Regions from separate parts of the Arthrobacter sp. TE12232 genome, predicted to be linked through region 3. Evidence: riboswitches for the same ligand, from Rfam matches in the RefSeq annotation. Region 3 holds a riboswitch; each other region holds the start of a gene.
What was found. A riboswitch is a leader RNA that binds a small molecule or an ion and turns the genes downstream of it on or off. The one in region 3 is predicted to bind S-adenosylmethionine.
Positions count from the first base shown of each region.

Region 1: another riboswitch for S-adenosylmethionine. It lies ahead of ACVWZ7_RS17660 (aminotransferase class V-fold PLP-dependent enzyme); the one in region 3 lies ahead of ACVWZ7_RS12690 (DUF1737 domain-containing protein).
Region 2: another riboswitch for S-adenosylmethionine. It lies ahead of metX (homoserine O-acetyltransferase MetX); the one in region 3 lies ahead of ACVWZ7_RS12690 (DUF1737 domain-containing protein).

Region 1 covers NZ_JBSSFK010000001.1:3,944,993-3,955,112, reverse strand. Annotated here, with positions in the region: gene ACVWZ7_RS17685 (sigma-70 family RNA polymerase sigma factor) at 1-184, opposite strand, end outside; gene ACVWZ7_RS17680 (DoxX family protein) at 434-982, shown strand; gene aroA (3-phosphoshikimate 1-carboxyvinyltransferase) at 990-2,408, shown strand; gene rsgA (ribosome small subunit-dependent GTPase A) at 2,392-3,507, shown strand; gene hisN (histidinol-phosphatase) at 3,584-4,396, shown strand; SAM riboswitch class IV at 4,569-4,682, shown strand; gene ACVWZ7_RS17660 (aminotransferase class V-fold PLP-dependent enzyme) at 4,717-6,147, shown strand; gene ACVWZ7_RS17655 (class I SAM-dependent methyltransferase) at 6,308-7,081, shown strand; gene ACVWZ7_RS17650 (Nramp family divalent metal transporter) at 7,235-8,521, shown strand; gene ACVWZ7_RS17645 (metal-dependent transcriptional regulator) at 8,538-9,251, shown strand; gene ACVWZ7_RS17640 (MFS transporter) at 9,248-10,120, opposite strand, start outside.
Region 2 covers NZ_JBSSFK010000001.1:1,094,052-1,104,171, reverse strand. Annotated here, with positions in the region: gene ACVWZ7_RS04940 (bifunctional o-acetylhomoserine/o-acetylserine sulfhydrylase) at 1-1,109, shown strand, start outside; SAM riboswitch class IV at 1,225-1,340, shown strand; gene metX (homoserine O-acetyltransferase MetX) at 1,352-2,527, shown strand; gene ACVWZ7_RS04930 (MFS transporter) at 2,697-4,079, shown strand; gene ACVWZ7_RS04925 (isochorismatase family protein) at 4,254-4,814, shown strand; gene ACVWZ7_RS04920 (hypothetical protein) at 4,817-5,455, opposite strand; gene ACVWZ7_RS04915 (SGNH/GDSL hydrolase family protein) at 5,543-6,406, opposite strand; gene ACVWZ7_RS04910 (alpha/beta hydrolase) at 6,501-7,157, shown strand; gene ACVWZ7_RS04905 (RNA-binding S4 domain-containing protein) at 7,189-7,425, opposite strand; gene ACVWZ7_RS04900 (DMT family transporter) at 7,459-8,424, shown strand; gene ACVWZ7_RS04895 (glycine--tRNA ligase) at 8,574-9,959, shown strand; gene ACVWZ7_RS04890 (GNAT family N-acetyltransferase) at 9,962-10,120, shown strand, end outside.
Region 3 covers NZ_JBSSFK010000001.1:2,854,993-2,865,112, reverse strand. Annotated here, with positions in the region: gene cls (cardiolipin synthase) at 1-376, opposite strand, end outside; gene ACVWZ7_RS12705 (aminodeoxychorismate lyase) at 470-1,438, shown strand; partial or broken gene ACVWZ7_RS12700 (glycosyltransferase) at 1,867-2,619, opposite strand; gene ACVWZ7_RS12695 (ATP-grasp domain-containing protein) at 2,696-3,652, opposite strand; SAM riboswitch class IV at 4,022-4,136, shown strand; gene ACVWZ7_RS12690 (DUF1737 domain-containing protein) at 4,236-4,484, shown strand; gene ACVWZ7_RS12685 (rhodanese-like domain-containing protein) at 4,481-4,891, shown strand; gene ACVWZ7_RS12680 (O-succinylhomoserine sulfhydrylase) at 4,892-6,100, shown strand; gene ACVWZ7_RS12675 (glutamate--cysteine ligase 2) at 6,097-7,284, opposite strand; gene ACVWZ7_RS12670 (UDP-N-acetylglucosamine 1-carboxyvinyltransferase) at 7,392-8,915, opposite strand; gene ACVWZ7_RS12665 (energy-coupling factor transporter transmembrane component T family protein) at 9,064-9,867, opposite strand; gene ACVWZ7_RS12660 (ABC transporter ATP-binding protein) at 9,864-10,120, opposite strand, start outside.

The sequences.
Region 1 (10,120 bases), 1.1 Mb from region 3:
GCATGGCGTCGCGTTCAAAGCGCGCCCGGCGCTCTTCCGCGGACTCGGTGGAGACGTCCAGCGGCTTGCCGTCCACCTCGGTTTCCAGGGCGGCGGCCGCACTGGCATCAGGTGTGGGGGTGGGCGTGGCGTCGTTTCCGGCAACCTCGTGCATGGCCGTAACGGCCGGGTCCATGGTGCTCATTGCGTCCAAGTCTACTGTCACGTTCCGCCGGGCACCCGGAACTCCCGGAAGCGCGACGGTCCACGGCTGCCCGGAACGGGCTTCCAGTTCCGTTCTGTCCAACACTTGCGTCAAATCTCCGCCTTCCTGAGCCGTGCTTAAACCTGCCTTTCACAACCACGTCCGGCAGGCAAATATTCCGCAAAAGTGCAAGACTAGAACCGGTTCTCCCGCAGTGAATCCGCAGTTCGTCCATCCAGGAGGAAATTCATGTCGATTGTCCGCTTTCTCGCCCGGCCCATGCTCGCCTCCAGTTTCGTCCTCGCCGGCGTGCACAAGCTCAAGAATGCGGATGACACTGCGGCACAGCTGTCTCCCCTGCTGCGGCGCACCGCCGACGCACTGCCGTTCCAGGTCAATGAGAAGGTCCTGGCGCGCGCGATTGGCGGAACCCAGGTCGGCGCCGGCGTCTGCTTCGCCCTTGGCAAGTCCGCCCGGCTGGCAGCCACCGTCTTGGCCGTCATTTCGGCCCTCAACAGCTACGTGGAATGGCGCAGCGCGGACATCTCCTCAAAGGAAGCCCGCGACGCCCGCCGCAAGCAGCTCCTGAAAAACGTTTCCCTGACCGGCGGCGCGCTGCTCGCTGCCGTCGACACCGCCGGCAAGCCCAGCCTGGCGTGGCGCGCCGGCACCTTCGCCGCGGACGCGAAGAAGAACGCGAGCCACTTCGCGGCCGATGCCAAGAAGACCACCAACAAGCGGCTGAAGAAGGCCGACAAAGTGGTCCGCAACGCCGTCGACCACAAGGCCGGGGCCTAAGACGGTAATGACTGGCACCACCCCCTCTGCAGCTACCCCCTCCCGCTCAGCCGGCCGCCATGCTGCCGACGCCGCTCCGCACTGGCCCGCGCCGTTCGCGGCACGGCCGGTCGACGCCACCGTCACCGTTCCGGGTTCCAAGTCCCTGACCAACCGGTACCTCGTGCTCGCGGCCCTCGCGGACGGGCCGTCCCGCCTGCGGGCGCCCCTGCACTCCAGGGATTCAGCGCTGATGATTGCGGCCCTGCGGCAACTGGGGGCCACCGTGACGGAAGTTCCCGGCGACGGCGCGTTCGGGCCCGACCTGGAAATCATCCCGATCAGCCTGGACGCCGCCGCGGCGGAAACGGCGATCGACTGCGGCCTGGCCGGCACGGTCATGCGCTTTGTGCCGCCGGTGGCCGCGCTTCGCCGCGGAGAGTCACATTTCGACGGAGACCCGCACGCCCGCAAACGGCCGATGGGCACCATCATCGAGGCACTGGCAGGCCTGGGCGTGGCGGTCAGCGCGCCAGACGGCGGTCCGGCGTCGTCGCTGCCCTTCACCGTGAAGGGCACGGGTGAAGTGCGCGGCGGCCACCTCGTCATCGACGCCAGTGCATCGTCCCAGTTCGTCTCCGCCCTGTTGCTGGCCGGCGCCCGCTTCACCGAGGGGCTCCATCTGGAACACCAGAGCAGGGAATATGCAGGCAAGCCCGTGCCGAGCCTGGACCACATCAACATGACGGTGGCCGTGCTGCGCGGAGTGGGCGTCACGGTAGATGACTCGGTACCGAACCACTGGGTGGTCTCCCCCGGCCCGATCCGCGCGTTCGACCAGCGGATCGAGCAGGACCTCTCCAACGCCGGCCCGTTCCTCGCGGCGGCCCTCGCCACCGGCGGCACCGTGCGGATCCCCAACTGGCCCGCCGGGACCACGCAGGTCGGTGACCTCTGGCGCGGCATCCTGACCGCAATGGGCGCGACCGTGACGCTCGACGCCGGCACCCTGACCGTCACCGGCGGACGCGAAATCAAGGGCGGCGACTTCGACGAAACCAGCGAACTCGCCCCCACCGTCGCCGCGCTCTGCGCCCTCGCCACCGGCCCCTCCCGGCTGAGCGGCATCGCGCACCTCCGCGGTCACGAAACAGACCGGCTCGCCGCCCTCGTCGCCGAGATCAGCCGCCTCGGGGGCGATGCCGAGGAAACAACGGATGGACTCATCATCCGGCCCGCCAAGCTGCACGGCGGCGTCGTGCACAGCTACGCAGACCACCGCATGGCCACGGCCGGCGCCATCCTCGGCCTGGCCGTGCCAGGCGTCGAGGTCGAGGACATCGCGACCACGGCCAAGACGATGCCCGACTTCCCACGGCTCTGGGAAGCCATGCTGGCGCAGGGACCCACCACGGACGAGGACGGCGCCGGTGGCACGCAGCACTGATTCCTGGGACGAGTCCGATGTCCGGATCCGTCCGAACAAGAAGGGCTCCCGGCCCCGCACCAAGGACCGGCCCAGCTACGACGACGCCGTCACGGGCCGCATCATCACCGTTGACCGCGGCCGCTACACCGCCGTCGTCGGCGAAGGCACCCCCGGGGAACGCAAGATCATCGCCGCGCGGGCCCGGGAACTGCGCCGCAATCCCGTGGTGGCCGGCGACTTCGTCTCCCTCGTCGGGGACGTTACCGGTGAACCTGACACCCTCGCCCGGCTGGTGAAGATCCTGGACCGCAAGACGCTGCTGCGCCGCAGTGCCGATGACACGGACCCGATCGAACGGGCCGTTGTGGCCAACGCCGACCAGCTCGTGGTGGTGGTGGCGGCGGCCAATCCCGAGCCCCGGACCGGTTTCATCGACCGCGCGCTCGTGGCCGCGTACGACGCCGGCATTGAGCCGCTGCTGCTCGTCACCAAGGCCGACGTCAAGGATCCCGCCGAGCTGTTGTCCAATTACACGCACCTCGACTTCCCCGTCATCATCTCCAAGACGGCGGACTCCGCCGCATCAGGCATCGACGCCCGCTCCGACGACGGCCTTTCGGCCCGGCTCGACAAGGACGCCGTCTCCCGGCTCCGCGGCTACCTCGACGGCAAGGTCACCGTCATGCTGGGCCATTCCGGCGTCGGCAAATCCACCATGGTCAACGCACTGACCGGGGCCGAACGTGCCACCGGAGGCGTCAACGCGGTGACCGGCCGCGGCCGCCATACGTCTTCCTCCGCGCTGGCGCTAAAAGTCAACGATGCCCCGGCCGGCAGCTGGATCATCGACACCCCCGGCATCCGGTCCTTCGGGCTGGCCCACGTGGATCCGGACCGGATCCTGAGGTCCTTCCCGGACCTGGAACCGGGCACGGACGATTGCGAACGCGGCTGCAAGCACGACTCCACCGCCGTCAACTGCGGCGTCGATGCATGGGTTGCGGCCGGGCATGCGGGTCCCTCCGGGCCGGCAAGGCTGGCCTCCCTGCGCCGGCTGCTGGGCACAGACCCGCGGATGGAAGCGCAGGACACCAAGGAACTCGGCACTGTGTCCTAATCCGGCCCCTCACCGGCCCGCGGCGCAGCACCGCGGCCTCCCGGCGGCCCGCCCGCTTAGACGGTAGTTTGGAACCATGAGCCAAACCGATTCGAGCTACAACGATGACCTGCGCCTTGCCCATGTCCTGGCAGATTCCGTCGATTCCCAGACCATGAGCCGCTTCAAGGCGCTGGACCTTCGGATCGAGACGAAGCCCGACCTCACCCCGGTCACCGACGCCGACAAATCCGCCGAAGAGGCCATCCGCGGCCAGCTCTCCCGCTCCCGGCCGCGCGACGCGGTCCTGGGCGAGGAATTCGGCAGCTCGGGCCACGGCTCCCGGCGCTGGATCATTGACCCGATCGACGGCACCAAGAACTTCGTCCGCGGCGTCCCGGTCTGGGCCACCCTGATCGCCCTCGTTGACGAGGGCGAACCGGTGGTCGGCGTCGTCAGCGCGCCGGCCCTGGGCAAGCGCTGGTGGGCGGCCAAGGGCGCGGGCGCCTACACCGGCCGCTCCCTGGCCTCCGCCACCCGGCTGAAGGTGTCCAACGTTTCCAAGCTCGAGGACGCGTCGCTGTCCTACTCCAGCCTCGGCGGCTGGAAGGAACGCGGAAACCTGGACGAGTTCCTGGGCCTCACCGAGGAAGTGTGGCGCACCCGCGCCTATGGTGATTTCTGGTCCTACTGCCTCGTGGCCGAGGGTGCGGTGGATATCGCCTGCGAACCCGAACTGAACCTCTACGACATGGCCGCCCTCGTGCCGATCGTCACCGAAGCCGGCGGCCGCTTCACCTCGCTCGAGGGCGAGGACGGCCCCTTCGGTGGCAACGCCCTGGCCACCAACTCGATCCTCCACTCAGAAGTGCTCAAGCGGCTCAACCCCGGACTTGACGACCTCCTCTAGGATCGTCCGACCTTTCTCAACAATCGAACAAACGACGGCGGCGGCCCCCATTCCGGGGCCGCCACCGTCGTTTCTTCGGCCGACGTGCGCATTGCAGCGCGCACGTAACAAAACGCTTCACATTCGGAGGCCGCCTTTTCCCCGGCTGCACCGATGTCCTACGCTCGATGCAGGTCACGAGTGCCAGCGCTAAACCCCGGTTTGCTGGCCGGCAACCCTCCAGTCGCGGTGGGGTGCCCCGGGTGACGACCTGGCCGGTCCGGAACGGACCCGGCAAGCGCGGATTCCCACGATGTGGGGTCCTGTTCGAGTGAGGTCCCATGACAACTGCCATTTTCCCCGCCGCCCGCGAAGTCGACGCACGGTTTGCCGCCGCCGCACGCCCGCTCGCCGCCGTCACGGGCGCCGAGATCCAGTCCCCGCTGATCAAGGGCGGCCACGCCCGCTACGCCAACCTCGATTACGGCGCCTCCGCCCCGGCCCTGTCCGTTGTCTCGGCCTACCTGAACGAAATCCTGCCGTACTACGCCAGCGTCCACCGCGGCGCCGGCTACGCCTCCCAGATCAGCACCTCGGTCTACGAGAACGCCCGGGACATCGTGCGGGACTTCGTGGGCGGCCGGCCGGACGATTCCGTCATCTTCACCCGCAACACCACCGATTCCCTGAACCTGCTGGCCGGGTGCCTGCCGTTGCAGGACGGCCGGCCCGCCGGCGAGGTCATCTACCTCGACATCGAACACCACGCGAACCTCCTGCCCTGGCAGAACGTCCCGCACCGCAGCGTCGTGGCCGCGCCCACCCTCGCGGCCACCATCGACCGCTTGCGGGACGAGCTCGCACGCGGCGGTGTGAGCCTGCTGGCCGTTACCGGCGCCTCCAATGTCACCGGCGAGATCCTGCCGATCCGCGCCCTCGCCGCGCTGGCGCACGAGTACGGCGCCAGGATCGTCGTCGACGCAGCGCAGCTGGCGCCGCACCGGCGGATCGATATCGCCGCCGACGACGTCGACTACCTCGCCTTCTCGGGTCACAAGCTCTACGCCCCGTTCGGCACGGGCGTGCTGGTGGGGCGCACGGACTGGCTCGACGCCGGCACCCCGCACCTGGCTGGCGGCGGCGCCGTCCGCGACGCCCGGCTCGACTCCGTCAGCTGGACCACCGGACCGGCCCGGCACGAGGGCGGCTCGCCGAACGTCCTGGGCGCGGCCGCGCTGGCCCGCGCCACCCAAGTGATCGCAGAGCTGGACCCGGCACAGTGGTACGCCCACGAGGACGCCATCCGGTCCTTCCTGGTCGAAGGCCTCCAGCGCATCGAGGGCGTGACCGTACACCAGATCTTCGCCGACTCGTCGTCTGCCGACTCGTCGCTTGCCGACGGTCAGCCGGGCGCAGGCACCATCGGCGTCGTGAACTTCTCCGTGGAGGGCTACGACGCCGGGCTGGTGGCCGCCTACCTGTCGGCCGAACACGGGATCGGCCTGCGCGACGGCCGCTTCTGCGCCCACCCGCTGCTCAAGCGGCTCGGCCTGCCCGCCGGCTCCCTGCGGGCCAGCTTTGGCCTGGGATCCCGACTGGAGGACGCCGAGCGCCTGCTGGCCGGCCTGCGGCAACTGCGGCAAACAGGGCTTGGCTGGGATTACGTGGTGGATGCCGGCCGCTGGGTGCCGGCCAATGACACCCGCAGCTACCCGCACTGGGCGCCGAACACGCCGGGCACTGCCGGCGCCGCGCCCTGCACCCTGGACTAGGCACTGTTTGGACTGGGCACTGCTGACTGGGCACTACTGACCAGGCGCTGGGGATCAGGCGCTGGGGATCAGGCACTGCGCCGGTGCGGTAAATTCGAAAGGTACCTGAACCGGCAGGACCTTCCCCGAAGGAGATCGCACGTTGCACAGCGTGCCCAAAATGCATGGCAGGCCCAAACTGCACGCCGGGCCCAAGCTGCACAGTCAACGGCGCCAGGAACTCGGACAGAGCTTCCAGGACGGCGGAGAGCACTACGACCGCGTCCGCCCGGGCTATCCGCAGGAATCGGCCGACTGGCTGATCCCGGCGGGGGCCAAGGACGCCGCGGACATTGGCGCCGGCACCGGCAAGTTCACCGCCCTCCTTGCCGCACGGGGACTGCACACGGTGGCTGTGGACCCCTCCGCCGACATGCTCGAGCAGCTGCGCCGGGCCCTGCCGGAGGTTACGGCCGTCGAAGGTACCGCGGAGCACACGGGCCTCGAGCCGGGAGCCTTTGATCTCGTCACTGTCGCCCAAGCCTGGCACTGGTGCGATCCCCGCCTGGCCAGCACCGAGATCGCCCGGATCCTCCGGCCACACGGAGTCCTGGGCCTGGTCTGGAACCAGCTGGACACCGCTGTGCCGTGGGTACACCGACTCTCCCGCATCATGCACGCCGGGGATGTCCACAAACCGCACTTCCGGCCGCCCGTGGGCCCCGAGTTCACCGCGTTGGAGAGCCACCTGACCCGATGGGAAGACGCTGTCACCGCGGAGGACATCAAGGAGCTGGCGAAGTCCCGCAGCTACTATCTCGCAGCGTCGGAGGCCACCCGGGCCAAGGTCATGGCCAACCTCGACTGGTACCTGAATGAGCACCTGGGCCATGCCCCCGGCGAGATCCTCCGGCTGCCCTACCTGACGCAGACGTGGCGTGCCATCCGGGCCTGACCCCGGGCCGGATTGCAGGGGAAGGCCATCGGGGCTTATTGTTTCGGTATGCCTAATAATTTCTTGTAGGCTGACAAAACTTTGACGCCGGCCATTTTCCCGCCGGCGCCGGCCGCCGCGTCAACGAGGACGCGCCAATCACGGGAGCTGTCAGTGTTGGACGTAAAGGGACACGAACAACCGCCGCAGGGCGCCCGCACCTATAAACATCCGGGTGCCCACAAGGCGCTGATCGGCCTGCTGGGCCCGGCGTTCGTGGCGTCGATCGCCTACGTCGACCCCGGAAACGTGGCCGCCAACCTGACCGCCGGCGCGAAGTACGGCTACCTTCTGGTGTGGGTCCTGGTGGTCGCCAACATCATGGCCGTCCTGGTCCAGTACCAGTCCGCCAAGCTCGGGGTTGTCACCGGCAAGAGCCTGCCGGAGATCCTGGGCGAGCGGCTCAAGCCGTTCTGGCGCCGCGCCTTCTGGCTGCAGGCCGAAATCGTGGCCGCCGCCACCGACCTCGCCGAGGTAGTGGGCGGCGCAATGGCGCTGTACCTGCTGTTCGGCCTCCCACTCCCCCTGGGCGCCGTGATTGTCGGCGCGGTGTCGATGCTCCTGCTCGCAGTGCAGGCCCGGGAGAAGCAGCGGCCGTTCGAATTCATCATCATGTTCCTGCTCGGCATCATCACCATCGGCTTCCTGGCCGGGCTGATCATCAGCCCGCCCGATCCGAGGGCCGCCCTGGCCGGGCTGATTCCCGGCTTCCAGGGCCCGGACACTGTCCTCCTGGCTGCCAGCATGCTCGGCGCCACCGTCATGCCGCACGCCATCTACGTCCACTCGGCCCTGTCCCGGGACCGGCACCGGCCCGACGAGCACCAGCATGTCCCGCCGTCGGCTGTCGCCCGCCTGGTCCGGGCCACCCGGTTCGACGTCGTGGCCGCGCTGGCCATCGCCGGCATCGTCAACATCGGGATGCTCCTCCTGGCCGCCTCCACTCTCGGCGGCGAGGACGGCACGGACACCATCCAAGGAGCGCACGCCGCCATCTCCGCCAACCTCGGCCCCGTCGTCGGCGTGGTCTTCGCGGTCGGGCTCCTCGCATCGGGCCTGGCGTCCACCTCGGTGGGCTGCTATGCCGGCGGAACCATCATGCAGGGCCTGCTCAAAATCCGGATTCCTGTCATGGCCCGCCGTGTGGTCACCCTGATTCCGGCCGTTGTGCTGCTGGCGGTCGGGTTCGATCCCACGTGGGCACTCATCCTGAGCCAGGTGGTCCTCAGCTTCGGGATTCCCTTTGTCCTGGTCCCTCTGGTGGTCCTGACCAGCAACAAGCCCCTGATGGGCAGGTTTGCCGACGGGTTGGCCCTCCGGATCGCCGCCATCATCAGCGTGGTGCTCGTCGTGGCACTCAACCTGGTCCTGCTCTGGCTCACGTTCTCCGCCCGCGGCTGACGGTAGGCTTGGGTTTGTGAAGACCAGTACGCCCTCCTCCTCGATCGAGGACTACGTCAAGGTCATCTACTCGTTCACCGAATGGCAGCAGAAGCCCATCACCTCCACCCAGCTGGCGCAGCGCCTGGGGGTCGCCAATTCCTCGGTGTCGGAGATGGTCCGCAAGCTCAAGGACCAAGGCCTCGTAGACCACAAGCCTTACAGCGCGGTCACCCTCACCAGCGACGGGGTCCGGCTGGCCCTGTCCATGGTCCGGCGGCACCGGCTGATCGAGACGTTCCTCGTTCAGGAACTCGGGTACCGCTGGGACGAGGTCCACGACGAAGCCGAGCTCCTGGAGCATGCCGTCTCCGACACCTTCATTGACCGGATGGCGGCGAAACTGGGGAACCCTTCCCGGGACCCGCACGGCGATCCCATCCCGGCCGCGGACGGCACCGTATTGATGCCCGCCGCGTTCCGCCTGAGCGAACTCGACGACGGCCACACCGGCCGCATCACCCGGATCAGCGACGAAAACCCGGAACTCCTGCGCTACCTCGCCGCCGAGGACATCGACCTCGACGCCGAAGTGGAGGTTGTGGGGCGGAGGCCGTTCGGCGGCCCGCTCGTGGTCCGGATCGGTTCCGCCGCGGCGCCCCGTGAATTCGATTTCGCCGAGGAAGTCGCCTCGGCACTCTGGGTCCACAGCGACGCCGAGCACGCGGGCTGCAGCGTCCCGGAGCGCTAAGCCGGCTGCCCGTCCGTCACGGGCGGGTTCCGGATCCCGACGGCGGAAATCAGCGCGCCGGCCAGGAACAGCGCCGCTGTCACGGCCATGGTTCGCTGCAGGCCCGCCGTCGTGACCGCCGGTCCCGTGATGACGCCGGCGAACGCGATGGTCAGCAGGCCCGCGATGCGGGCCACCGCGTTGTTCACGGCGGAGCCGATCCCGGCCTCTTCCGGCTCGACGGCGCCCAGGATGGCTGCTGTCAGCGGTGCGACGGTGAGCGACAGGCCGAGGCCGAAGACCAGTAATCCGGCCAGGATCTGGCCGGCATAGTCCAGCGGGATCTCCACGCCCATCATCAGGACGAAGCCGGCGGCGCAGAGCAGGGGTCCTCCCGCCATGAACCAGCGGGAACCGAAGCGTCCGGCGAGGGCGCCCACCCGTGAGGACAGCAGCAGGAGCATCAGCGTCGGCGGCAGCAGGGCGAACCCGGCGGCCGTGGCGCCCAGGCCCGCCACCTGCTGGAGGTAAAGGCCCAGCACAAAGAAGCCCAGCGAGAGCGCGCCGTATATGGCCGTCGTTGCGAGATTGCCCCAGCCAAAATTACGCACGGCGAAGAGCCTCAGCGGCATCATCGGGTACGGGGTCCTTGCCTCGTGCACAAGGAACGCGGCCAGGCCAAGCACCCCGGCAGCCAGCGGCAGCCAGACCTGCGGAGCAGCCCAGCCCTTGCTGCCGGATTCAATGAGGGCGTACACCGTACCGCCCAGCCCTATCACCGCCAGGACCGTTCCGAGCAGATCGATCCGGCTGCCGGGAATCCGCCCGTGGTCAAGACCTCGAAGGCGCCGGAGCACCGGCCACACGGCGATGGCCGGAACCACATTGAT
Region 2 (10,120 bases), 1.8 Mb from region 3:
GCGTGGCCAGCCTGGAAGGCGGCCTCGCCGCCCTGCTGCTCAGTTCCGGCCAGGCCGCCGAGACGTTCGCGATCCTCAACATCGCCGAGGCCGGGGACCACGTGGTCGCCAGCCCCAGTCTCTACGGCGGCACCTACAACCTGCTCGCGCACACGCTGAAGAAGTTCGGTATCTCCGTGACCTTCGTTGCGGACCCCGACAACCTGGACCAGTGGCGCGAGGCCGTCCGGCCCAACACGAAGCTGTTCTTCGGCGAAGTGGTCTCCAACCCCCGCCAGGACGTTCTGGACATCGAGGGCGTTTCCAAGGTGGCCCACGAGGCCGGCGTGCCCCTGATCGTCGACAACACCCTGTCCACCCCCTACCTCATCCGGCCGATCGAGTGGGGAGCGGACATCGTGGTCCATTCCGCCACCAAGTACCTCGGCGGCCACGGTGCCGCGATCGCCGGCGTGATCGTGGATTCGGGCAAGTTCGACTTCGGCAAGGACCCCGAGCGGTTCCCCGGCTTCAACACCCCGGACCCCACCTACAACGGACTGGTCTACGCCCGCGACCTCGGCGCCGGCGGCGCGCTCGGGGCCAACCTCTCCTACATCCTCAAGGCCCGGGTCCAGCTCCTGCGCGACCTCGGCTCCGCCGTGTCCCCGTTCAACGCATTCCTCATTGCCCAGGGCATCGAGACCCTTAGCCTGCGCGTTGAACGCCACGTGGCCAACGCCACCAAGGTGGCCGAATGGTTGGAGGCGCGGGACGACGTCGAATCCGTCGCCTACGCCGGGCTGCCATCCAGCCCCTGGTACGAGCGCGGGCGCAAGTACGGGCCCAAGGGGACCGGCGCCGTCGTCGCGTTCAACATCGCCGGGGGAGCGGAGGCCGGCAAACGCTTCGTTGATGCCCTCGAGCTGCACTCGCACGTCGCGAACATCGGCGACGTCCGCTCCCTCGTGATCCACCCGGCGTCGACCACCCACAGTCAGCTCTCGCCCGAGCAGCAGGCCGTGGCCGGCGTGAACCCCGGCCTGGTGCGGCTCTCGGTCGGACTGGAACACATTGACGACATCCTTGCGGACCTCGACGCCGGATTCCGCGCGGCCAAGAGCGCCTAGCTCCACCGGACAACCGGCGGCCGGCCTCCCACGGACGGGGAGTGCCGGCCGCCGGCTGTCACACGGAAGTCACAATCTTCGTCATTTCCGCACGCTGTTTCGTACACTCATAAAAGGTCATGAGTGCCAGCGACAGCCCCGGCTTGCTGGCCGGCAACCCTCCATTTGCGGCGGGGTGCCCCGGGTGAAGACCTGGCCTGCCGGTCAGCTGACGGCAGGCAAGCGCGAAGTTAGGTCCTCATATGACGATTGCCGTCACCCGCAGTGGTGAACCCGAAACCAAACCAACCCGGAACTCCGTTTCCGCAAGACCCGCCGCCCAAGCTGACCGGGTGCCGGACGGGACCGTCCGGTACCTCAGGATCGGTGACCTGCAGCTCGAATCCGGGGTCCAGCTGCCGGATGTGGTCCTCGGCTTTGAGACGTGGGGGACCCTGAATGCCGATGCCTCCAACGCCGTCCTCATTGAACATGCCCTGACCGGCGACACCCATGTGACCCGCGGTGCCAGCGAGGAGCCCGGCTGGTGGGAACAATTGGCCGGACCCGGGGCCCCCGTGGATACGGACAAGTACTTCGTCGTATCGATCAACATCCTGGGCGGCTGCTACGGCTCCACGGGACCCTCCACGCCGGCCCCCGACGGCCGCCCCTGGGGATCGAGGTTCCCGCTCGTGACTCTGCGGGACACGACCTCCGCCGAGGCGCGGCTGGCCGATGCCCTGGGCATCGACAGCTGGTACGCCGTGCTGGGCGGTTCGCTCGGCGGCGCGCGCGCCCTTGAGTGGGCCGTGACCTACCCCGCGCGGGTCCGGCGCTGCGCCGTGATTTCCGTCGGCGCCAGCAGCACCGCAGAACAGATTGCGTTCGCTCAGGCCCAGACCCTGGCCATCCGCCAGGACCCGAACTTCAACGGCGGGGACTACTACGGCGGCCCGGAACCCGAAGCGGGGCTCGCCCTCGCCCGCCGGATCGCGCACATCACCTACCGCTCCGCGGCCGAGCTCGACGACCGGTTCGGCCGCAACGCCCAGGAGTCCGAGGCGCCCCTGGAAGCCGGATCGCTGGCCGGGCGCGGACGCTATCAGGTCGAAAGCTACCTGGACCACCAGGGCAACAAACTGGTCCGGCGTTTTGATGCCAACAGCTACATCGCCATCACCGAGGCGCTCATGAGCCACGACGTCTGCCGCGGACGCGGAAGCCTCCGGGACTCCCTGGCCCCGGCCACGGCCGAGTTCCTGGTGGCGGCCGTGGACTCGGACCGCCTGTACTTCCCCGCCCAGTCCCGTGCACTGGCCGAGGCCCTGCCGGGGGGCCCCGAGCTGCACATCATCGAGGCGCCGATCGGCCACGACGGCTTCCTCACCGAAATCGGGCAGCTCAGCGGCCAGTTGCGGAGCAATTTCTTCGCCTAGCCGCCGCTCACGGCTGTGCATTTTTGCAGATGCTCTCTGCACTAATGGTCGTTGTGGCTCACGGCCCCGGGAACCATACTCGTTGGGAATAGCGCTGTGTGTGCTAATTCACACAACATCTCAGCCCAATGGTCCACGGGGTGTCGAAGGCGACACCGAAGGAGTTGTCATGAGCACGGAAAACGCTGCCGCGACGCGCGCAGGCGAGCCCGACGTCAAGACGTCCGGCCTGAAGAAGGTGGTGGCGGCCTCCATGGCCGGCACCGTGGTGGAATGGTACGAATTCTTCCTCTACGCATCCGCGGCCACGCTGGTCTTTGGCAAGGCCTTCTTCCCGAATTCGCAGACCGAACTGGACGGAATCCTCGCGGCGTTCCTCACGTACGCCGTCGGCTTCGTTGCCCGCCCGATCGGCGGGATCGTCTTCGGCCACTTCGGCGACAAGTTCGGCCGCAAGCAGCTGCTCCAGCTCAGCATCATCCTGGTGGGCGTGTCCACGTTCCTGATGGGCTGCCTGCCCACCTTCGCGCAGATCGGCTACTGGGCCCCGGCGCTGCTGGTCTTCCTTCGCTTCGCCCAGGGCTTCGCCGTCGGCGGGGAATGGGGCGGCGCCGTCCTGCTCGTCGCGGAGCACAGCCCCAGCAAGTCCCGCGGCTTCTGGGCCAGCTGGCCGCAGTCCGCTGTTCCGCTGGGCAACCTCTTCGCCACCGCGGTGCTGTTCATCCTGTCCTCCGTGCTGTCCTCGGCGGACTTCCTTGGCTGGGGCTGGCGGGTCGCCTTCTGGCTCTCCGCCGTGATCGTCCTCATCGGTTACTACATCCGCACCAAGGTCAGCGACGCCCCGATCTTCCTGGAAGCACGCAAGGAAGTTGAGGCAGGGCACAAGGGCTACGGCGTTGCCGAGGTCTTCCGCCGCTACCCCCGCGGCGTGTTCACCGCGATGGGCCTCCGCTTCGCGGAAAACATCCTGTACTACCTCGTGGTCACCTTCTCAATCACCTACCTCAAGACGGTGGTCCACGCCGACACCGCCCGGATCCTGCTGCTCCTGCTCGTGGCCCACTTCATCCACTTCTCCGTGGTGCCCATGGTCGGCCGGCTCTCGGACAGGGTGGGCCGCAAGCCCGTCTACATGGCCGGCGCCGTTCTGGGTGCGACCTGGGGCTTCTTCGCCTTCCCGATGATGGACACCGGAAACGATCTGATCATCCTCGCCGCGGTCATCATCGGCCTGCTCTTCCACGCCCTGATGTACGCCGGGCAGCCGGCCATCATGGCCGAGATGTTCCCGACCCGGATGCGGTACTCCGGGGTGTCCCTCGGTTACCAGGTAACCTCGATCGTGGCCGGTTCGCTCGCGCCGATCATCGCCGTCGCGCTGCTGGGCCAGTACAAGTCCTCCGTCCCGGTGGCCATCTACCTCCTGATCGCCTGCGCGATTACCGCCGTCGCCGTGTTCTTCCTCAAGGAGACCCGCGGCGTCTCGCTCCACGACGTCGACGCCGCCGACGCCCAGGGCACCGCAGACCTCCTCGCCGCCGGCAAGCGGTAAGCCGCCGGCCCGGGGAAACATGGCCCGGGGAAACCTGTTGAGTGGCCGACGGCCCGGATTCGCGCACCGCGCGGACCCGGGCCCTCGGCGTTAACGCTGCTCATGATCTCAGCGTTGCTTGGGCCGCGGGGATTAGAGTGGGCGGGCAGGCAAGCCCAGGATCCGGGAGGCATTGTGACCACGCTCGTCAACCGACCCAACACGGCACTGGTCGTGGTGGACATGCAGCTCGGCGTCGTCGCGGGGGCCTACCGCCGCGACGACGTCGTCGCGACCATCGCCGCCCTCGTGCAGAGGGCACGCGACGCCGGGGTGGACGTCATTTGGGTGCAGCATGGCGGCGAGGAGCTCCCGCGGGGCAGCGACGCCTGGCAGTTCGTGCCGGAGCTCGTGCAGCGTGATGCGGAGCCGCTTGTGCCCAAGGAGTACAGCGACGCCTTCGAGGCTACGGACCTGGAGTCGGTGCTGGCAGACCGCGGGATCGGCCGCTTCTTCCTGGCCGGCGCGCAGACGGACGAGTGCATTCGCTCGACCCTCCACGGCGGAATCACCCGAGGCTACGACGTCACGCTGGTCGCAGACGCCCACACGACCGAGGACCTGAGCGAATATGGCGCGCCGCCGCCGGAACTCGTGGTGGCCCACACCAATCTGTACTGGCAGAACCACAAGGCCCCGGGGCGGACGGCCGGAACCGTCAACGCGGCCGATATCGACTTCGCCAGCCTTTTGTGATCCTAGCCCTTCATGATTTCAGCGCGCTGGGACATGTAGTCCTCCATGGACAGCTTGCCGTCGCTGTACTGCTGGTCCAGCTCGGCGAGCTTGCGGGCCCGGTAACCCTGCGGGGCCGACGGCGTCTCGGGCGCCTGCGGCTGCCCTGCACCCGGGTCGGGTTCGTGCCGCTGCGGCTGGGGCGGGTTGTTCAGGTACTCCGGGCTGTCCTCGTAGGGAACGGGTGATCCGTAGCCGGCCGGGCCCGGATACTGCTGTCCGGGGTACGGCTCGGTCGGGAACGGCTGGTCCGGGAACCGCGGGCCCGGGTACGGCTGGCCCGGGGTCTCCCCGCCCGGGTACGGCTGGCCCGGGTTCTGCGGGTTCGGGTACTGCTGGCCGGGATACGGCTGATTGGCTTCTCCGGTCTGCTTCGGCGCGCCCAGTTGGCCGAAGCCGCCAAAGTAGTCCTGCTGCGTGTACCCGTCCCGCGGCTGGTTGCTCTGGTTTGGCGGGTTGCCTTGGTTTGCCGGGTTGCTTTGGTTTCCGGGGAACCGGCCGAACTGGCCCGGCACGTTCTGGTTCCGGCCGCGGGCGGACCTCCGGTAGAGGCGCACTCCCATGGGAATCAGGAACGACAACACAATGATCCAGAAGAACATACTGCTCACGGTACGGGGCCTTTCAGCTGCTGGGCCTCTTCATTTGCGGGGCCTGAGGAGTGTGCCTCCAGCTTAGGCCCCGCAGGCTCAGGACCGTACCGCGTCCTCGGTGCCCGGCGGGCCTTCGCCCGAGCCCAGCGGTACGCCGGGCCCGAACACCGGCCCCGGCAGGGGCCGCTTGGCCGTCACGCCGTCGCCCGAGGAACGGTGCCGCAGCCGCCGCACCACCCACGGAACAAAATATTCCCGGGCCCACACAAGGTCCCCGCTGCGGGCCTCCCGCCAACTGCGCTGCGGCATCGGCTTGGGGGCGAGCGGCTCCAGGGTGTGTTCGACGTTCAGCGAATCCAGGACCATCGCCGCAATCGTATGGTGGCCCAGCGGCGAAAAGTGCAGCCGGTCAACATCCCACATCTGCGGATCATTAAGCTGGCGCAGAGACCACATGTCCGCGATCACGGCGTCGTGGCGCGCGGCGATCGTGCGCAGGTTTTCGTTGTAGATGGCCACCTTGCTGCGGATCCGTCCGAGCACCGTGGATCCTGTGTCCGGACCGTTGAACAGGACCACGGTGGCGCCGCCCAGGCTCAGGATCTGCACCACCGAGTCCAGCCTTTCGGCCAGGACGTCCGGATCCCCGCCCGGGCGGATGAGGTCGTTGCCGCCCGCGGAGAGCGTGATGAGGTCCGGCTTGAGGGACAGGCAGTGCGCCAACTGCTGGTCGACGATCTGCTGCAGGAGCCTGCCGCGGACGGCCAGGTTGGCGTACGCGAAGTCGTTGTGGCCGCGGCTGAGCTCCTCGGCCACCCTGTCGGCCCAGCCCCGGTGGCCGCCCGGGCTCGCCGGCTCCGGATCGCCGATGCCTTCCGTGAACGAGTCGCCCATGGCCACGTAACGGGTCCACGGGTGGGTCACGACGGTGTCCGCTGACGTCTCCGGTGAATTTTCCATGGCTTCGGTTTCGCTCACGTTCTTATCCTGCACTCTTCCTGTCAAGCTACGCCACCGTAGGTTGTTACCGCCGGGTAACTGTAAGAATGGTTCCATGACTCACGCTGATGCCTTCCCCGCCCCTGTCGTCGAATGGTCCAAGCCGGAGCAGGAACGTGCGGGCAAGCCGCTGATTGTCCTGCTCCACGGCTACGGCGCCAACGAACAGGACCTGCTCAGCCTGGCGGACATGCTCCCGCAGGAATTCGCGGTAGCCTCCGTGCGCGCCCCGATCGCCATGGGACCGGGGTTCACCTGGTTCCCGCTGACGGCGTCCATCGACTATTCGCTCGACGCCGTCAAGGCCGCCGCGGCGTACGTGCAGGACTGGATCGACTCCATCAAGGCCGACCACCCCTCGGTGACGCTGCTCGGATTCTCGATGGGCATGGCCATGGCCACCACGCTGCTGCGGCAGCGGCCGGCGGACTTCGCCGCCGTCGTCGGGCTCTCAGGTTTTGCCGTCGACGCCGGCGGTGACCCCAGCTTCCGCGATGCCGAACTGGACGGCACCGTGCCGATGTTCTGGGGACGCGACCAGCAGGACCCGGTGATCACCCCGGACAAGATCGAGTTCACCATGGGCTGGGTGCGCAAGCACGTGAAGCTCACCAAGGTCCTGTACACCGGCATGTGGCACGGCATCAACCAGCAGGAAATCGGTCACGTCTCCGAGTTCCTCACGCACGCGGTCCTCAACTCCAGGAAGTAGCCGCCCGGACGGCTGGCCAGGGGTAAGCCGGCTAGGATCCTGCGGGCGCGCTGATCCGCACGGTCTGGCCGTTCACCGTGACGGTGTCGCCGTCGTGAAGCTGCCGCCCGCGGCGCTCATCAATTTCGCCGTTGACCTTGACCAGCCCGTTCTTGATCAGGTCCGCAGCCTCCACACCGTCCTCCACCAGATTCGCGAGCTTCAGCAGCTGGCCCAGCCGGATCATGGTGTCGCGGATGGTGATGTCTTCAATTTCCGGATTGCTCATATAGGCAATGATGCCTGACCTAAGGTGGCACCAATGACGCACACACCCCGGCTCCCGCTCATCGCGGGGCTGCCTATGGCCGTCGCGGCGGGGTTGTTCATACCGTTGCAGGGCCGGATCAACGGCGCGCTCGGGGTGCAGCTCCGCGACGGCATTGGTGCCGCCGTCGTCAGCTTCAGCACCGGGTTAGTGGTGATGGGCGTCATTTCCGTGGCACTGCCCAAGGGCCGGGCAGGGCTGGCCCGGATCCTGCCGGCCGTGCGCGAACGGCAGTTTCCGCGTTACTACGTCCTGGCCGGCTGCATCGGGGCGCTTTTCGTCTTCGCCCAGTCCTTCACCGTGGCACTGCTCGGCGTTGCCCTCTTCACTGTGGCCGCCGTGACGGGGCAGACCCTCAGCGGTCTGTTGGTGGACCGGATGGGAATCGGGCCCGCGGGGAAGAGGCCCATCACCGGTATCCGGGTGCTCGGCAGCGTGCTCACCGTCGCCGCCGTTGCGTGGGCGGTGTCGCCGAGATTCAGCGCCGGAGAGTCCGTGCTGCAGCTGCTTCTTCCCGTGCTGCTGCCGCTTCTGGCCGGGTTCCTGATGAGTTTCCAGCAGGCCATGAACGGCACCGCCACCGTCCACTACGGGTCCCCGATCGCCGCGACCCTCGTGAACTTCATCGCCGGGGCCGTCCTGCTATGGGCGGCGTGGCTGGTCAAGCTTGCCGTGTCCGGTGCCGGCAATCCTCTGCCGGGGCAGTGGTGGTACTACCTTGGCGGGCCGCTCGGGTGCGTCTTCATCGGCGTCGGCGCCCTCCTGGTCCGCAGCCTGGGCGTGCTGGTCACGGGCCTCGGGATGATCGCCGGGCAGCTGCTGGGATCCCTCGGACTGGACCTGGTTTTCCCGGTCCCCGGGACCGTCGTCGCGCTGCCCACCGTCCTGGGCACCCTGCTGACGCTCGGTGCCATCATCCTGGCCACCCTGCCCTGGCCGCGGGGCGCACTGAAGCGGTAGCGTGCCGGTAGGCTTGGAGATTGCATCGCCGTGTTCGTATCGCACACTTCGCATCGCACTGTTCGTATCACCCCGTCCGGCAACCAGCCGGCGACCCGGGCCTGACACCGCGGACCGCACCCAGCGGCCCTGTAGAAATTGGAGTTACCATGGCAGCAAAATCCGTCCTCGACCAGATCATTTCCCTCGCCAAGCGACGGGGTTTCGTTTTCCAGGCCGGTGAAATCTATGGTGGCTCGCGTTCTGCCTGGGATTACGGGCCCCTCGGCGCCGAGCTCAAGGAAAACATCAAGCGCCAGTGGTGGCAGTCCGTGGTCCGCGGCCGCGAAGACGTCGTAGGCCTCGACTCCTCCGTCATCCTGCCCCGCCAGGTCTGGGAAGCCTCCGGCCACGTCGAGGTCTTCTCCGACCCGCTGGTGGAGTGCCTGTCCTGCCACAAGCGCTACCGCGCGGACCACCTTGAGGAAGAGTACGAGGAGAAGAAGGGACGTCCTGCCGAGAACGGCCTCAAGGACATCGCCTGCGCCAACTGCGGCACCCGCGGCCAGTGGACGGAGCCCCACGAATTCTCCGGCCTGCTCAAGACCTACCTCGGCCCTGTCGCCAGCGAGGAAGGCCTGCACTACCTGCGGCCCGAAACCGCCCAGGGCATCTTCGTGAACTTCAGCAACGTCCTGACCACCTCGCGGAAGAAGCCGCCGTTCGGCATCGGCCAGATCGGCAAGTCGTTCCGCAACGAGATCACGCCGGGCAACTTCATCTTCCGCACCCGCGAGTTCGAGCAGATGGAAATGGAATTCTTCGTCGAGCCCGGCACCGACGAGCAGTGGCACCAGTACTGGATGAAGGAACGCATGTCCTGGTACACGGGCCTGGGCATCCGCGAAGAGAACCTGCGCTTCTTCGAGCACCCGCTGGAGAAACTCAGCCACTACTCCAAGGGCACCACGGACATCGAATACCGCTTCGGTTTCCAGGGCTCGGAGTGGGGCGAGCTCGAAGGCATTGCCAACCGCACCGACTTTGACCTCTCCACCCATGCCAAGGCTTCCGGCGCGGACCTGAGCTACTTCAACCAGGCCACCAACGAACGCTACACCCCGTACGTGATCGAGCCCGCGGCCGGCCTCACCCGCTCGTTCATGGCCTTCATGATCGATGCTTACACCGAGGACGAGGCCCCCAATGCCAAGGGCGGGGTGGACATCCGCACGGTGCTCAAGCTGGATCCGCGCCTGGCTCCGGTGAAGGCAGCCGTGCTGCCGCTGAGCCGCAACGAGGACCTGTCCCCGAAGGCCAAGGACCTCGCAGCCCAGCTGCGCAAGAGCTGGAACATCGAGTTCGACGACGCCGGCGCCATCGGCCGCCGCTACCGCCGCCAGGACGAGATCGGCACCCCGTTCTGCATCACCGTGGACTTCGAGACCCTCGAGGACCAGGCCGTCACCATTCGCGAACGCGACACCATGAGCCAGGAACGCGTCTCCCTGGACAAGGTGGAGGGCTACCTGGCCGCGCGGCTGATCGGCGCCTGATCATGGCCATCGAATACCGGGAATGGCGGGAGGGCGACGACCTTGCGCTGCTGGAAATCTGGGGCGGCCCGGAGACCGTGCAGGCCGGGCAGTTCCGCGGCACCCTGGCGCCCTCGGGCAATGCGCCGTGGCGCCGCTGCATTGTGGCCGAGGACGTCGTC
Region 3 (10,120 bases):
CCACGCTGTTGCCGTCCACCATCGGCAGCGATCCCAGCGTCTTGTTCAGTTCAGAGGCGGACGCCACCCATTCGGGTCCGCTGTAGCGGCTTTCGACGGCCTGCAGCGCCGATGTCCCCGCCCGGACCCGGGTGTTGACGGCCTCCTGCTGGGCACGGCGGCGGCGGGAAAGCCGGAAGTTGCCGAACAGCAGGAACAAGGCCAGGCCCAGGGTGGGCACGATGAAGATGCCCAGGAGCCACGCCATCGCGGTGGTGGGCCGCCGGTTCCCGGGGATGATGCCCAGGGCCAGCACCCGGATGGCGAAGTCGACCAGGGTCAGGATCAGGACCGCCCAGGACGGTAAAGTCTCCGCCAGCGGAAATGGCCACAGCACAGGCGAACCCCTCAAGCTTCAGGCCCGCGGAACAGTTCCGGAACGGGCAACGAGCAAATCCTATCCCGGGACTACCGAGACTAAGCTGTAGCCATGACCTCTCCTGCCACTATGCCCGCGCCCGCGACCGTGCTGGTCTTCCTCGATCCGGCGTTCGAGGGCGGCCGCGTTGCTGACGCATCGAAGCCGCAACTGATGGCCACGGACCTGGGCGCCACCCGCGGCGATGGCGTTTTCGAATCACTGCTGGCCGTGGGCGGCCGGCCCCGCAAGATCCAGGCGCACCTGACCCGGCTGGCCGGCTCTGCCCGCCTGCTGGAGTTGGATATCCCCGCCGAGGACGCCTGGAGGCGCGCGGTGGAGACCGCCATCGGCGAGTACCGGCGCCAGGATCCTGCCGTGACCGCAGCCGGCGGCACGGACGATGATGAAGTGGTGGTGAAGCTGCTGGTCACCCGCGGGCCGGAAGGCGCCGCCGCCCCCACCTGCTGGGTCCAGGCGTCCGCCCCCGGGGCGGCGGGCCGCCGGCAGCGCGAGACCGGAATCGACGTCATCCTGCTGGACCGCGGCTACGACAGCGAAGTCGGCGAGCGCGCGCCCTGGCTGCTGCTCGGCGCCAAGACCCTCTCCTACGCCGTGAACATGGCAGCGCTGCGCTACGCCCACGAGCACGGCGCGGACGATGTCATCTTCACATCCGCGGACGGCCGGGTCCTGGAGGGACCGACGTCGACTGTTCTGTTGGCGCACCTGGAAACGACGGACGACGGCGCCGGCGGCGTTCGCACGATCCGGCGGCTCATCACCCCGCAGCTGGACAGCGGCATCCTCCCGGGCACCTCGCAGGGCGCCCTGTTCACGGCCGCCAAGGCTGCCGGCTGGGAGCTGGGCTACGGCCCGTTGGAGCCCAAGGACCTGCTGGACGCCGACGCCGTCTGGTTGATCTCCAGCATCCGGCTCCTGGCGCCGGTAAACCACATCGACGGCCAGGAAATCGGCACCCCGGAACTGCGCCGGCAGCTCACGGCCGAGCTCAACGCCCTCTTCGCCACGATCGAATAGCCGGCGGCACGGAACTCCGCACCGATGGCAGCCAGCACGGCGAACCCCGAGAACACCGCGTAGAGCGGCAGCGCCGGGAGTGCCCACAAGTGACGCAGGTTGCTGATCGTGCCGTCGACGGCAAGTGCGAGAGCCCCGGCGCAGAACACCGCCAGGACGACTGCGCCGCCGAGCCCCCAGGCCTCCGGTTGTGCCCAGATGTCCGGAAGCGGTTCGGCTCCGGGACGGGCTCCGGACAGGAGGTTCGCCGGCGCGAGGCAGGCCAGCGCGAGCACGCCGGCGGTCCGGACCGCTGGCAGGATGATGGCGGCAACCGTGATGGCCGCCAGGCAGTCGCCCATCGGACGCCGACGGAGGTCACCAACGGCTGACTTGTGGATCCCCAGGCACTGAAGCAGCGACCGTTCGCGCGCCACCCGCCGCCTCCACAGCTCACCGACGCGCACCGGGTGTTGGCCCGTGATGACGGCCCGCGGGGCGAATCCCACCCGGTAGCCTGCGCTTCGCACCCGCCAGCCCAACTCAAGCTGCGCGGCACCAGTGTCCTCCCTGAAGCCGCCGATCTCCGTCAGGACGTCACGCCGCACCGCGCCCATACCTGCCGCGAAGACGGGCAGGAAACCGGAGGCCGCTTGCGCCCGCCGGGCCATCCCGCCGCAGCCGCGGCCTATCAGGTCTACGATCCGCGCGGCAGGACCGGCAGTGAGGGTCCGTTCGCCGCCCCACACGGCGCCGACTCCGTCGGGACCGCCACTCCCGACGTCGAAGGCTTGCAGCATCCGGTCCACGGTCCGCCGGGTGAGGACGGCGTCCGCGGGAAGGAACATGAGCACCTCCCCCGCGGCCCGGCCCACGCCCAGGTTCAGTGCCGCCCCGTATCCCGCCGCCGCGGCGGGTGACCTTCCCGCAAACACAATCCGTCCGTCCTCGGCGGCGAACCCCGCCATGAGCTCCGGGGTGTCGTCCGTGGAGCCGGCATCCACCAGGATCAGCTCGTACCGCTCATACCGGCTCCCCTGGACTGACCGGATGCAGTCCGCCAGAAGCCCGCCCCCATTGTGCGCCGCCACAATGATGGACACGGTGGGCCACTGCTGCCAGAGAGTAGGCGCGTGGCGGCGCCGACACCGCGCGGACCGCACCTCAAAAGAGACGGCCAGCGCCAGAACAACAGCCGCCATCACCGCCGCCGCCAGGACGGGCAATCCGATGAACACCAGGACGAGTTCCTGTGCCGGGCCGACCGGCACCGGCGCCTCACCCCAGGGCATCGGCGGGAATCGCCGGGCATCGCCGGAAGGACGCCGGGTTGAATGCCGGGAGCATGAACGTTGCCAGGACGGCGTCGAGCAGTTCGGGCGCCCACGTGCTGTTCGCCCCGAGTGTCGGGCAGACGCCCAGCACCACGGGGGTTCCGTCCGCGCGGCGGCGGATCTGGACCTGGACCGGGCCGGTCAGCCCGAGCGTGCGGACGGCGGCCAGGCCCAGCTTCCGCACATCGTTGGCCTCGGCCGCCGGCACCCTGCGGCTGACTTCGTCGCTGCCGGCCCGACCGTACGGAGTTCTTGTCTTCTCAAGGACCACGGCCACCGGCGCCATCGCGTTGCGGGGCGGCGTGCCGAACACCAGGGCCACGTAGTCGGCGCCCGGGATGAACTCCTGGACCAGCTGCCCGGCCGGCAGGTTCTTCCAGCTGACGGAGCCGGTCCCGGCCAGCAGGTGGACGGCGTGGGTGCCTTTGAAAGTTCGCGGCTTGACGACGACGGGACCGTTGAGGTCGGCCAGGGACGCCGGCGCGGCGGCGAGGTCGCCCGGAACCCCGAAACGCGGGACGGGAATGCCGGCTGCCTGCAACGCCCATGCGGTGAACAGGTGGTCGTTGGCGAGGGCCACCGCGGCAGGGTCGCCGACGATGATCCGCACGTCCCGGCCGAATCCGGCGCGGGCCGCAGCCAGGACCGGGAGTTCCACGGTGAGGGTCGGAATGATGACGTTGATGGCTTCCCGGTCCACCAGCCGGCGCAGGTCCAGGACCATGTCCGGGTCCGTCGCCGGCAGGAGCCTGACTGCCGCTGCGGTGGTGGCGTCCTCGCCCTGCCGGGTGACGTCGCGGGCGTCGGAGCCGAGGCACGGGATGCCGCGGGCTGCTAGCTGGGCCGCGACGGCCCGGCCGGCGGCGCCTGCAATGCCAGTAACCAGTATGCGCGGGCCCACGGTTGCTCCATTCCGCCGTCACCCGCAGGGCCGCGGCTGCGGCTCCGGCGGTTCGGGCCACCGATTCAGACAAAAATTGAGGGACAGACAACTGCACGCAGAGATAACTTGATCCACAGAAAACGTGGGACGGGCCGACGTGTCAGTCCGATCCCCTCAGTAGACTGCGCAAACTCCCGGCGGACACGAGTGGGCAGTACCCGAAACTGGAGCCCGCTACTACTCGCCTTGGCGCCGCACCCGGTTCTCACCCCGCAACTCTGATTTCTCAGTCCGCCGCGTGTGTCACCCCGCGGAAACGCGGTCCGGTTACGGAACATGACGACGGCGGCGGTGCGGGCCGGCGTCGTAAGTGTTACGTTTTTGGGGAGTAATGAGAACCGGTGCCAAGCCCTGACTGGCCGGTCGGCAACCCTCCCTTTCGCGGCGGGGTGCCTCAGGTGAATACTCGGCATATCGACCATTCGAGCTGCAAGCGTGAAAGAGGAGATCCGTCGTGCCCGACACATCCATACCCGCTGTACCCGGTACAGCAGCCGCCCCCGGCACAGCCCCCGCCGCAGCTCCCGCCGGCGAGGACAAACTGGCCTACCGCCTGTTCACCGGCGCCGACGACCGCGCCTTCTGTGAGCGCGTGTCGGCCGCCCTGGCCGAGGGCTATGTCCTGCACGGAAGCCCCGCCGCCACCTTCAACGGCAGCACGGTGATCGTGGCGCAGGCCCTGGTCCTGCCGGCCGCAATTGCGAGCGCAGACGCCGCCGTGGCCAACGCCGTGGATGAACTCGACAGTGACGAGTTTGGTGCCGAAGACGCCTTCGAGGGCCACGCATGAGCTACGCCGGAGACCTCAGCCCGCACGAGGCGTGGGCCAAGCTGGAGGCCGGCGCCATCCTGGTGGACGTCCGGACCGAGGCCGAATGGGCCCACATCGGCATCCCGGATACGAAGGCCACGGACAACGATCCTCTCTTCATCCAGTGGACCCTCGCCGGCGGGGTGCCCAACCCGCACTTCGTGGAACAGCTCCAGCGCCAGGCGCCCGAGGACACCGCCGTCGAGCTCGTATTCCTGTGCCGCTCCGGCGCCCGGTCGATCGCCGCAGCGACGGCCGCGACGCAGGCCGGCTACACCTCCTACAACGTCCTTGAGGGCTTCGAAGGCGAGACCGACCGCTTTGGCGAACGCACCGTCAACGGCTGGAAGAACCGCGGCCTGCCCACCAACCTCGGAAAGATTTAAGTGACTTTCAATCCAGACGCCGCCGAATGGGCGGCCGACACCCAGGCCGTCCGCGGAGGCCTTGACCGTACAGGCTTCCAGGAAACCGCCGAGCCGATCTTCCTCAACTCAGGATTCGTCTACGAGTCCGCGGCCGCCGCCGAGCGCGCCTTCACCGGGGAGGACGAGCGCTTCGTCTACTCCCGCTACGGCAACCCGTCCGTCGCAACCTTCCAGGAGCGGCTGCGGTTGCTCGAGGGCACCGAGGCATGCTTTGCGACGGCGTCCGGCATGTCCGCCGTCTTCACCGCCCTCGGCGCGCTGCTGGGGGCCGGCGACCGGGTGGTCGCCGCCCGCTCGCTGTTTGGCTCGTGCTTTGTGATCCTCAACGAGATCCTGCCGCGCTGGGGCGTCGAGACAGTCTTCGTGGACGGTCCGGACCTCGAGCAGTGGAAGTCTGCGCTGTCCGAGCCGACGACGGCGGTCTTCTTCGAATCGCCGTCGAACCCGATGCAGGAGATCGTGGACATCGCCGCCGTGAGCGAACTGGCACACGCGGCCGGCGCCACGGTGGTGGTCGACAACGTCTTCGCCACCCCGCTGCTGCAGCGCTGCGGAGACCTCGGGGCCGACGTGATCGTCTACTCCGGCACCAAGCACATCGATGGACAGGGACGCGTGCTCGGCGGGGCAATCCTGGGGACCAAGGAATTCATCGACGGGCCCGTCAAGCAGCTCATGCGGCACACCGGCCCCTCGCTCTCCGCGTTCAACGCCTGGGTCCTGACCAAGGGCCTGGAGACCATGGCCCTGCGCGTCAACCATTCCTCCGCCTCCGCCCTGCGGCTGGCCGGCTGGCTTGAGCAGCAGCCCGCGGTCAGCTGGGTCAAGTACCCGCTGCTGCCCTCCCACCCGCAGTACGATCTCGCGGCGAAGCAGATGAAGGCCGGCGGCACCGTGCTCACGCTGGAACTCTCGCCGTCCCCGGGCCGCACCGCCAAGGAGGCCGCCTTCGCGCTCCTGGATGCGCTGCGGATCATCGATATCTCCAACAACCTCGGTGATTCGAAGTCCCTCATCACGCACCCGGCCACCACGACGCACCGCGCCATGGGCCCGGAAGGCCGCGCGGCAATCGGGCTCAGCGACGGCGTGGTGCGGCTTTCAGTCGGCCTGGAGGACGTCGAGGACCTGATCCGCGACCTCGGCCAGGCGCTCAAGCAGGTCTAGCCCCGGCGCACCCGGCCCAGGGATGGCTCGTGCCCGGCTGGCTCTCCGCCGGCGTCCCCTTGCGTCGTCACTTCGACGGCCCGTTCGACGACGGCGGCCAGCCCGCCGGCGCGGAACGGCTCCCGCTGCAGCTGCGAGCCCGTGCCCTCCGCCAGGATCCGCTCGACGCCCGCGCGCACCAGGTCCAGCTCGCCCTGTTCCTCAAGGACCGGGGCAACGAAGTCCACGAGTGCCCGGACGACGTCGGCGGCCGGGGCAGGGGTGAAAGTTCCAAAGTCCAGGAGCTGCCCGCGCAGTCCGCAGTTGCTGGCCTGCCATGCGGCCATCCGCAGCAGTAACGTGGGTACCGGGGCGGGCTCGACGCCGTCGTTCCATTCCCGCGACGCCGATTCCACGAGGGCGCGCACCAGCACGGCGATCAGCGCCGCATCCTCGGCCCGCAGGCAGACATCGGCGACCCTGACCTCCACGGTGGGATGCAGCCGAGCCAGCCGGGCATCGAAATAGATCATCCCTTCATCCATCAGGACATTGCTTTCCACCAGCCGGGTCACCAGCCGCCGGTAGACGGGCAGGCTGCCGAAGATCATCGTGGGGCCCGAGCCCGGCCAGCGGTTCCAGGCCTGGGTGCGGTAGCTTTCGAACCCTGTCTCTGCGCCGTTCCAGTACGGGGAATTCGCGCTGAGGGCGATCAGGACGGCAAGCTTGTCGCGGATCCGGTCCATCACGGCCACGCCCTCCTCCGGCGATTCCACAAAGGTGTGGACGTGGAGGCCGCAGGTCAGCTGGTTCCGGACCGTGAGCCCGAAGCGTTCCTGCATGGTCATGTACCGCTGATTCTGGGTGAGGTGCGTGGCGGCGCCTTGGGGCGAGGTGGCCAAGGCCGCGACTCGGCCGCCGTGCACGCGGGCGGCCTGGTCTGCCAAGGCCCGGCCCTGCCTGAGCTGCCGAAGAAGTTCCCTATAGTCCAGGCACGGCCGGGTCTGGGTCTCAATCTGTTCGAGCTTGAGCTCGTAGCTGAAGTCGGCGCCGCCCTCGTGGACCGGTTGCTGCCCCGGGAGAACCTGGGCGGCGTCCTGCTTCGGCGGGAGCAGGCTGGCCAGCATGAGGTCGGCGAGGGCAAGCAGCCGGCCCGATTCCGGGTCGACTATCAGCAGTTCTTCCTCCACGCCGAAGGTGCGCATAAATCTATTGTGCGTCAGGAACCGCCGACACGCCCTACGCCAACGCCGGGTCACTTCGCGCCCATCCCCCTGCGGACGGGCGCGATCAGACCTCGCGTTGCTTGGGATCAGTCTTGGAAATACTCGATCTTCGCGCCAATGGTGTTGAGCCGTTCGGCCAGATCCTCGTAGCCGCGCTCAATGACGTAGATGTTCCGCAGTTCCGAGACGCCGCGAGCCGCGAGCATGGCCAGCAGCAGGCAGGCCGCGGGGCGCAGGGCCGGCGGGCAGCCCACCTCGGCGGCACGCCACTTGGTGGGCCCGTTGACGTAGATCCGGTGCGGGTCGAGCAGCTGCACCTGGGCGCCCAGCTTGTTCAGCTCGGTCAGGTAGATGGCCCGGTTCTCGTATACCCAGTCGTGGATCATCGTCTGGCCGTGGGCGTTGGCCGCGATCACGGCGAAGAAGGGCAGGTTGTCGATGTTCAGGCCCGGGAAGGGCATGGGGTGGATCTTGTCTTCCGGCGCCCGCAGTTCCGAAGGCTTGGTGGTGACGTCCACCAGGCGGGTGCGGCCGTTGCGGGCAAAGTACTCCCCGGACACTTCGAGCCGCTGGCCCATCTGTTCCAGGGTCGCCAGCTCGATTTCCATGAACTCGATCGGGACGCGGCGGATGGTGACTTCCGAGTTCGTCACGATGCCGGCGGTGATGAGGCTCATCGCCTCGATCGGGTCCTCGGAGGGGAAGTATTCGATGTCGACGTCGATCGACGGGCGGCCCGTGATCTTCAACGTGGTGGTGCCGACGCCGTCGATCTCCACCCCGAGCATCTGCAGGTAGAAGCAGAGGTCCTGCACCATGTAGTTGGGGCTGGCGTTGCGGATGATGGTGGTGCCGCGGCGGTGCGCGGCGGCCATGATGGCGTTCTCGGTGACGGTGTCACCGCGTTCGCTGAGCACGAAGGAGCGGTCGTGGCTGTCCGACGGCGGTGCCTGGACCGCGTAGAACCCGGACTTCGCGTCCACGCTGAGCCCGAACTGGCTTAGCGCCTGCATGTGCGGCTGCACGGTGCGGGTGCCGAGGTCACAGCCGCCGGCGTAGGGCAGACGGTATGTGTCGGCCTCGTCCAGCAGCGGGCCCAGGAGCATGATGACGCTGCGGGTCCGGCGGGCCGCCTCCACATCCATGGATGCGAGGTCCAGGACAGCGGGGCGGCGGATCTGGAGGTCGTTCGCGTTGAGCCAGGTGCATTCGACGCCGATGCTGGTCAGCACCTCGACGATCCGGTTGACTTCCTCGATCCGGGCCAGCCGGCGCAGGGTGGTGGTGCCGCGGTTGATGAGGCTGGCGCACAAAAGGGCGACGCCGGCGTTCTTGCTGCTGTTGACGTCCACCGCGCCGGAAAGCGTGCGACCGCCCTCGACCCGGAGGTGGGTCATCTGGGGCCGGCCCACTTTGACGATGCTGTGCCCGACGATCGTCTCCAGCCGCTGGATCATCTTCAGGCTCAGGTTCTGCTTGCCCTGCTCCATCCGGGCGATGGCGCTCTGGCTGGTGCCGAGCTCGGCCGCGAGTTGTCCCTGGGTCCAGCCCTTGTCCCCGCGGGCCTCGCGGAGCAGGAGGCCGACATGTTCAGCAGTCTGTTGAGTCATGTCCCGAAAATATCACGCATGATCTACCGCACCCGGTATTTGCCGCCGGAATGGCGCCAATCTCACATGCATACCCGCATCATGCGATAACCGGCGCGGCGGCGCTGTGACAAGCGGCAGCGCGCAGGCGCGCCGGACGCTGCCGCGGCTACTGGCGGGTGAGGAAGACAAGGTTCCAGGTGCCCGCGCCGAGGGCTGCCGCGACGGCGGCTGCCGCAATGCCCAGCCCGCCCAAAAGCACCCAGGCGTCGAGTCCGCTGAACGTGGACGGCCTGGCCCAGGTCCGCGCCGCGCCGCCGAACCCGCGGGCCTCCATGGTCACCGCGAGCCGGGACGCGCTCCGGATCGCCTGCACCAGCAAGCCGAAGCTTTGGCCCATGGTGGCGCGGAAGCGCTGGTAGGGGTTGCCGCTTGAGCCCACGCCGCGGGCGCGCCGGGCCATCCCGATGGTTTGCCATTGCTCGGCCATGATTCCCACGAGCCGCATGGCGGCCAAGGTGCCCAGGACAAACCGGTGCGGCAGTTTCGCGTTCTGGGCCAGGGCGTCGGCCAGGTCCGTGGGGTCGGTGCAGCTCATCAGCAGCACCGCAGGCAGGGCGATCGCGAGCCCGCGGAGCATGAAACCGATCCCGAGCTGCAGGGAGCCGGCGCTGATGGACCAGATCCCGGCGTCGAACAGGACGGCTCCGGCGTCGGGCGCCAGGATGGCGGTGCTCCAGCCGCCGAGCGCCGCCGCGAGGATCAGCGGCCAGCCGCGCTGCCACAGCAGGGCAACGGTCAGCCCGGCCAGCGGCAGAAGCATCAGTTCGAAGGCCAGCGCCACCGAGGCAGAGACCCAGTCGATGGACAGAGCCAGCACCAGGGTGACCATGGTGACCGCCGTGAACTTCGCGAGCGGGTTGGCGCGGGTCAGCAGCGCATGGTTGCCGCGGACGCTCAGTTCGTCCCTCATGATGCGGCCGCCTCCGGCAGCTCCCGGTCCGGGCCGGCGGCGTTGACGGCCCCCGACCCGGCGGTGTCCCGGCCGTGGAGGCGCAGTTCGGTGCCGCCAAGGACAGCGCTGAATTCGGCGTCGTGCGTCACGGAGACCACGGCGGTGCCGGCGTCGAGAAGTTCAGAGAGGAACGAGGCAAGCTCGGCCCAGGTGTTGGCGTCCTGGCCGAACGTGGGCTCGTCCAGGACCAGTACCTGCGGGTGCGCAGCCA